Regions from separate parts of the Dysosmobacter acutus genome, predicted to be linked through region 2. Evidence: riboswitches for the same ligand, from Rfam matches in the RefSeq annotation. Region 2 holds a riboswitch; the other holds the start of a gene.
What was found. A riboswitch is a leader RNA that binds a small molecule or an ion and turns the genes downstream of it on or off. The one in region 2 is predicted to bind cyclic di-GMP.

Region 1: another riboswitch for cyclic di-GMP. It lies ahead of KQI82_RS10775 (S-layer homology domain-containing protein); the one in region 2 lies ahead of KQI82_RS06665 (Cna B-type domain-containing protein).

The regions. Positions count from the first base shown of each region.
Region 1 covers NZ_JAHLQN010000001.1:2,233,860-2,237,957, reverse strand. Annotated here, with positions in the region: gene KQI82_RS10775 (S-layer homology domain-containing protein) at 1-2,995, opposite strand, end outside; cyclic di-GMP riboswitch class I at 3,133-3,216, opposite strand; gene KQI82_RS10770 (energy-coupled thiamine transporter ThiT) at 3,550-4,098, opposite strand, start outside.
Region 2 covers NZ_JAHLQN010000001.1:1,362,407-1,366,504, reverse strand. Annotated here, with positions in the region: gene KQI82_RS06665 (Cna B-type domain-containing protein) at 1-1,785, opposite strand, end outside; cyclic di-GMP riboswitch class I at 1,825-1,916, opposite strand; gene KQI82_RS06660 (hypothetical protein) at 1,971-2,426, opposite strand; gene KQI82_RS06655 (type IV pilus twitching motility protein PilT) at 2,694-3,761, opposite strand; gene KQI82_RS06650 (hypothetical protein) at 3,778-4,098, opposite strand, start outside.

The DNA.
Region 1 (4,098 bases), 870 kb from region 2:
ACTGGATGGTTCCGCCGGAGACGGTCAGCTTACCGGAATCGATCTCAATACCACACCAACCCTTGATGACCGCGTTGCCGGAAATGGAGGTGGTGTTGGCACCGGGGAGATAGAGGGCGCAGTCCTGGACGCTTTCCACTGTACCGCCGGAGATATTGATGGTAATGCCGCCGTTATCGGTTTTGCTGTCGCGGGTCCCATCTCCGCTGATGGCAAAGTTGCCGTCCGTTGTCCCATTTTTATAGGTGTTGCGGACTGTGCCGCCTGTCATATTCAGCGTGGCGCCGCTGCCCCTTACATAGACGGTAGCGCCCTTGCTGCTGGTGATGGTGCCGCTCTTCAGATTCAGCGTAGAGAGGACGGCCTTTTCCGGAATATGCACGCCGCTGTTTTCATACGCGGTGTTGCCGGTGATAATCAGGCGCGCACCGTTGTTCAGTGCGATGGTTCCGGTGCTGCCCTGAATGGTTACTTTAGCTCCGGTATCGATGTTGATCGCGTAATCGGAGGTAATGGTCTTTCCGTTCAGGTCCAGTGTAACCGCCTTGTCGCCGCTGAAGGAAAGAACGCTGTCCAAAGTGGTGTTCTTTAGCATGCGGATTGTCTGTCCCTCGCCAGCCGCAGCTACGGCTTCGGCCAGGGTGCCGTACTTGTCGGTGCCGATCTGAGCAACCGCGCTGTCGCTGACCATGTAGCTGTAGCCGTCCTTGTCGCTGGGCTGGACATAATAACCTGCTGCAAGATACTTGCTGTCCAGCTTGGCGGAGAAATAGCCGCCGGAAATGGAGATGGTCTCTTCCACTTCGGTGGTATCAGAGAAGAGCATGCGAACCATTTCGCCGGACACGCTGGAGAAACAGCCGCCCTGAATGGTCAAAGACAGGGGGAAATTGTAGCCGCATTCCACGTAGACGGCATCGCCGGTCAGGTCCGAAATGCCGCTGGGAGTAGATGCCTCCGGAATTTCAGATGTTGCCCGGGTACCGCTGATTTTAGCGCCATTCTCAATGATAACGTTGCCGCCCTTGATGCCGAGGCCGGTAGAGCCGGTGATCTCTGTGCCGCTCTTGATGGTCAGGGCGCTGTGCTCCTTACCGGGGAAATAGACGCCCTCGCCGGTGGTGGAGGTCACCTTGACGCCGTCTAAGACCAGCTTGACTCCGGGAACTTCACCGTTCAGAACCACGCCGAAGTTGCTGCCGACGATTTCGCCGCTTTTGGCACTGTCAGTCAGGGTGATGTTGGCATGGCTTGGGGACAGGACGCTCACCGGAACAATACCAAAGCCGTATTCATTAGAAGAACCACCCAATGTATGGCCATTTAGATCCAGAGTATAGGTGGCATAGGCCAGGGCTTCGGTGTGGGAAGACGAATCCTGTTGCATGACCACCACGTCGTTGATCTGGCTGGAGGATGTGTCGTTCTGGCAGGCAACAGACAGTGCGTTGACCAGAGCTTCATAGCCTGTCCTGCCGATTGTGGCGCCAAAACTGCTGGTAGCGGCCACCTTGCCGTTTAAACCGTTCTGATCACCGATGCTGTAATCATCGGGGATGTACTTAAGGACCGTGGCCCGCAGTGCCTCCGGTACAAAACCGGCCGTAATTTCTTTGGCGGCCATGGTGAAGCTGCCGACGGCTCCATCGGTGACGGTCAGGGTCCCCACATTGATCAGCTCAGCACCCGTGGACACCAACTTGGCCAGGGAGCCTCCGTAGCTCACCGACTTATTCTGGGCATTGATAGATGTGTCTGCGGGCAGGGAACTCAGCTCCACGTCTGCAAGCAGCAGAATGGGCTTTCCGTTTGCTCCCGCGATTGCCTCGTCGATGGTTTTATAAGAGGTGCCGCCGTTGACATCGGCGACGTAGGCCACGGAGCCGGTCTCCGGAGCGGCAATGGCCTTGGGATATGCCTCTTTGTTGGCGTCATCCGTATTGGCCACGACCATATAGGGGGCTTTTACAAAGTCGCCGACATTGCTGTTTTCGGTATAGTAGCCGCCGACGATCTCTACATTGGCAGGCTTATTGCTGGCAATTGTGCTTTCGGCGCTGTAACAGCCGCCCTCTATCCGAATATGGCCGCCTGCGTTATCTGCGGTGCCGTACATTTTCACAGTACCTGAAACCTCTGATTCGCCCTTTATCACAAGAGTGCCCTGGGAACTCCAGGTGATAGAAGCGGCGGGCTTGTCGGCAGTGGCGGTGATGGATCCTCCATCTACCGTGAAGGTGCCGCCTGCGTTAGAAACTACTGCATAGATGGATTCGGAGCTTCCTCCGCTTACCGTGCAGTCTGTCAGCAGGACATCATTGGAGGTGAGGTCAATGGCATACGTGCTGGTGCCGCCGTTTACGGTGCAGCCATTCAGGAGCACCTGGTCCGCCGTACCTTTAATTGCGGCGCTGCCCTTGCCAGTCATTTCAAAGGTGCAGTTGGTAGCAGTTAGGGTGCTGCCGGAGGACAACTTTACTGCAGACCCTGTGGAGCTCTTCAGCGTGCAGTCCACCATCACTACGGGAGCATTGATTGACAATCCGTCACTTTTCTCATAGGAGACAGTGCCGTTTTTCAAAGTGATCTCCGCCTTCAAAGAAAACCAGCCGGATTCTTTTGCAATCAGAGAATACTGATTCAGATCAAGCGTGACCTTTTTGCTGATTGTCACACTGCCATCATATGTTGTGGCAGTTACATCGCTGAGCAATGTGACGGTATCGCCGTCACCGGCCGCATCAAGAGCGGCAGCCAGCGTGGGATATGCTGTACCGTTCACTTCGGCCTGATCGGTGCTTTGCGGCGCGTCATAGGTGACCGCCTCCTCCGGAAGCTCGGCCGCCTGTTCAGGCTCCTGGGTATTCTCCAGCGGCTCCGTTGTAACCTCCTCAGGCGTGGTCGGCACTTCCGGCTCATCCGCCAATGCGGCAGTGGGCAGGAGGGAAAGCGCCATGCACAGAACAAGGAGAACACTGAGTAGCTTTTTCCTCATAAGAATCTTTCCACCTTTCTTCATTTCCTTGAATCTCTTCCGCGGGAAAAGATGCTGGCGTGGATCGATAAAATCACCTCGAATCAAAAAAGAGCCTGCCGCATTCCTATTTGGCAGGCCCCGATTTCCGTTCGAGAGCGGGCAGCTGGCTGGCATACGAAGATCGATTAGCCCCTATAGCATTGCGTCCCTGTCTTTCAACAGGTTTGCCAAATAGTATGGATGCGGGATGCCGGAAGACAAGAGGCGGAGGAATTTACGGCTCATTTACGCTTGGCAAAAGAAAACCGCCTCTGCCGCTGGCAAAGGCGATTACAACACAATGTACGGGAATAGCTTTGCCAGCCCAAAATGGATTTGGTCACTCAGCATACTCCTTATGTTGGCTCTTATTATACAGGAAATGGGCGGGATAAGTCAATAGAAATGTGCAAAATTTAACATAAAGCGTCACAATGCATTTATGGAAGAGTAAATTCAGGTCTGACTTGTTCCGGATGCGCTCTGCCGCGAAAAAAACCGCTCCGGGAATTTTCTCCCGGAGCGGGGCTGGATTACGCCTGCTGGAGGTCCGCGCAGGTAAAGTATTTGCGCAGCGGCTTTTGCAGCAGCGCAAATACCACGACGCACAAAATGGCGTCGGGCAGGGCCCAGGTCATGTTGTACAGGAAGGAGTAGACCCACTCGTTGGTCATGGCCATGCCTAAGAATTCATCCGGCATATATTCGGCCCAGACCGTGGCGCCCACCACAAAGCTGGAAAGGAAGCGAAGGAAGGTGCCGACAACAGTACCCAGATAGATGCCGCCCTTTTTTCCGCGGAAGAATCCCGCGCCTACTCCTAAGAGCGTGTAGGCCACCAGGTAGTCGGCGATCATGGTGGTCCAGGAGATGGCAATTCCATTTCCAAGGAAATACTGCATCAGCCCATAGACGAACCCAACGCCAGTGCCCCAGGCCAGGCCGTAGCGGAAGCAGAAGAAGATGATGGGCACCATGGCGAGGTCGATGGAGCCGCCGCTGGGCAGGGGCTCAATCTTGATGTAGCTGAGCACCTGGGCCAGGGCCAGCATGATGGCGGCCTCGCAGAGGCATTTGACTTT
Region 2 (4,098 bases):
GGTATAGCCGGAGGGGATGGTCTCATCGAACAGCACCTCGCCCTTGTGGCCCTCCTCCGCGGAGGAGGATGCCTCACGGATGATGGAAGGGGCCGCGGTGGTGCTGGTCAGGGTGAACTTCGCGCCGGGCAGCTTCTGCTGTTCGCCGTTCACCGTGTGATGGGAGACCTTGTTGAAGACCAGGCTGCCCAAATAGCCCTTCACGATGGGGGCGGGGGAAGTCTTGGTGTACTCGTTACCGGTACTGGCGTCCTGATAGGTGAAGGAGGCCGCGCCGGTGGAGTAGGCCTGACCTTCCACAAACCCATCCTGGGTGTTGTCCAGGCGCACCTTGTAGGTCATGGTGTAGGAGGTGTAGCCCTCGGGCACGCCGGTGGTATCCTTGGCGGCTCCGGCCAGGTTCCAGACAATCTCACCATCGGCCTGCGTGGCGCCGTTGGCGCTGGTGAACTGGACAAAGCCGATGCACTTATCCTTGGTTTCCACGGCTCCGCCGGAGACGATATCGCCCGCCGCCTCACCGGTGGAACCGCTTTGCTCGATACTGTTGAGAATGGAGGAAAAGGCGCTGTTCAGAGCCGCCGAATTGCCGGCCAGGAACACGTCGCTCCGATTGGGGTTTGTGGGATCGTCGGCCGGACGCTTCCCCACATAACAGTCGTCCTGCAGCCAGCTGGTGATGGTCTTGGTCGTGCCGCTGCCATTGACAATGTTGCCGCTCAAACCATAAGAGATGGCGAACAGGTCCACGCCGGTGGAGTTCACCAGAGTTTTGCAGGTATTCTCTACCGCTCGGCTGTTGGAGCTGCTTGTTTCAGAGCCATTTCCGCCGTCTTTAGAAATTGAACCCACATCATTGCTGCTGGCGTCTCTGCGGTAAGTAGGCTGGCCGTCGGTCAGCAGCACGGCAAACTTGTTGTCAATGCCCGCGACCTGGCTGTTCACGCTTTTCTGGGTGAACAGGTTGTTGGCCAGCATCACGCCGCCGCTGGTGTTGGTGCCGCCACTGGCGCTCAGGCCGTTGATCACGTCCTTGGCCCGCTGCAGTGCGGTGGCGTCGGTAACGTCCACCCAATACTGTTTGCCGCTGGTCTGCGTGTCCAGATCCCGGGAATTTGCACTCTGTGCAAAGGTCACCAGAGACACATAGCGGTGGGTGCCCGCCTGTGCGCCGGAGGCATAGCTGTCCAGGAAGGCGCAGGCCGCCGCCTGGGCCGCCATGATCCGGGACTGGGTGCTGCCGCAGTCGCTGCATTCATAGGTGGTAACTAACTCCGAATTGTGATTGCGTTCTCTTTTGCCGCAGTTGGCACAGGCATAATAACCATTGTATTTGCTGGTAGAAACCCACTCTCCCCGGACATACTCCTTACCGCTGCCGTCGGGGCAGTATTGGTGCCACTTATAGCTCTCTTCCATGCTGTCGTTTCCGCACTCGGCGCAGTAGTCCATCGAGCCGGAGGTATCGATGATCAGCGTGGTCGCTGCGTCGGCGCTCTGGGTGGTGGTGGTTGCGTTCTTATAGGTGACGTTCACCTTCACGTTGAACTCATTTTCCACTCCGGTGGCCGTCAATTCCTTGGTGACGGACACATCGTAGTTGGATGCGCTGCCGTCGGAGCCGTTCGCCATGTAATAGGAGGTTCCTCCCTTGTTGACGATCTGCTCCGTAGTCTGTTTTTTGACATCGCTCTCATTTGCGGCCAGCACACTGATGGGCAGCAGGCTGAACGCCATAACCACTGCCATAACCAGCGACAAAAGCCTCTTCTTTGTTGTTGCCATAATTTCGTTCTCCCTTCGTTTCTTCTTGAGATCGAAATATGTGGCGGCCGGACAGGCATGGCCCCCGGTTGGCGGGCTTTAGCCTCCGAACTTTGCGTCCCGTCCTTTCAGGCGGTTTGCCGTTTCAGATATTTCTGTTTGCTGACTCGTTTGATGTTTGTGGTCTGTTCGTGCTCTGTGCGGGGTCAAATAGGCGGGGATGTCTTTCTCAATTCGTATTCATCGCTTTGTCCCGTATCAGTCAGGGCGCTGTTGAACAGCATTCCAAGCTCCAGTACGCTGCGGAAGCTCTCTTCCCGCCCTTCCTCCAGCCAGGCAACGGTCCCCTGCCAGCTGGCGTTCTGACGGAAAATCACTTTGATGGAGAACGTGGCCGCCTGGCCCTGCTGCTCCATGTTTTCCGTCCGTACCGGGGGAAGCGTTTTGTCCACCGGGCGGAAGGAGCGCTCTGCGGTAAATGGCTGCGGGAAGTTCATCTGGTCCAGGATCGTCTCCATGGCCAGCAGGAATTCGATGAACCCGGTGAAGGGAACCGCTCCATTCAGCATCAGGTTGTACAGCCTTCCCCGCAGGACCCTGTCCTGATAAGAGTCGATGCATACGACAGTGGTATGGTATTCGTTTCCCAGTACCCTGTGCATATGCCGCCTCCTTTCTGCTCTTGTGAACTCAGTTTACACGACACCGGTTACGTATCCGGATACATTTTGAAATTCTTTTTACATTTTTTCTTTCCAGAAGCAAGTTTTCCCGTCACCGGGCCGGGACGCATGTCCTTTTGCCCCACTTGCCGGTTTTCACGGTTCATTTTATTCTCCCGCCGTTACAGGAGTGGATACATTTTCCGCTTTTCCCCGCAAAACGCAACAAAAAGCAGAAAGCCAGGCTTTCTGCTTTTTGTTGACGGATTATTTTCCCTGTGACAGCCGGCGGCGCATCTGCTCCGGGTTCGCGGCGTAGTCCGCCGCGGTTTCCTCGCCGATGGCACCCTCCTGATACAGCTTCCAGATCGCCTGGTCCATGGAAATCATCCCCTCCGCGGAGGAGGTCTGTATCACGTTGTCGATCTGATAGTTCTTGCTGTCCCGGATCATATTGCGGATGGCGCCGTTGACCCGCATGACCTCCACCGCCGGTACCCGGCCGCCCTCTTTCCCCGGCAGAAGCTGCTGGGAGATCACCGAGTGCAGCACCATGGAAAGCTGCGTCCGGACCTGGGCCTGCTGGGCCGGGGGGAAGATATCGATGATCCGGTCGATGGTGCTCACCGCCCCCTGGGTGTGCAGCGTGGTGATGACCAGATGGCCGGTCTCCGCGGCGGTCATGGCCGTGCGGATGGTCTCATAATCCCGCATCTCGCCTAACAGAATTACATCCGGCGCCTGGCGCAGACAGGAGCGCAGCGCGGAGAGATAGTCCTCCGTGTCAATGGCGATCTCCCTCTGGCTGATGATGCTCTTTTCATCCCGATACAGGAACTCGATGGGGTCCTCAAGGGTGATGACATGGGCGCTGCGGGTCCGGTTGATCCGGTCGATAAGGCAGGCCTGCGTGGTGGATTTTCCGCTGCCCGCCGTGCCGGAGATCACCACCATGCCGTGGCTCACATCCGCCACCTCCATCACAGAGTCGGGGATGCCCAGGACCTTGTGGTCCGGAATCTCAAAGGACACCACGCGGATCACCGCCGCCATGGAGCCGCGCTGGCGGTAGGTGTTGACCCGGAAGCGGGCCAGACCGGGCTGGGCAAAGGAAAAGTCGTCGTCCCCTGTCTTCAGGTAGCGGTCCTGCTCCCGCCCCGCCATGCGGTAGATCTCCCCGATCAGCCGCTCCGTCTCCGGCGGAAACACTTTTGTGTCGCTGACAGGCAGAATCCGCCCGTCCCGCTTATAGCTCACCATGCCGCCGGCCACAATGAAGATATCGGACGCTCCGTCCTCCACCGCCCGGCGCAGATATTCGATCAAATCAGCCATTTCTCCGCTCCTCTTTTCAGCCTGTATAAACCGGAAGCTCCTCCTCCGACCGCCAATCGCCGGTGGAGACCGCCTGCCACTGTACTATATTATAATGTATCCGGTCTTTGTCAAAGTCCACCTGGACCCGCAGCTCCTCCGTATCGGATATCGCCACCGCATAGCGGCAGGAGACGGCGCCGTCCTCCGCCGGGGTTTCCTCCACCGACTCCACCGTCTGTCCCTGGCGCAGCAGCGCCAGAACGCGCTCTGCCTCCCGGTCCGCCGCATAGTACTCCGTCACCGCCTGGGCGCTGCGCTCCGACAATGACACGTCCGCCGTCATGGTGGAGAGGCT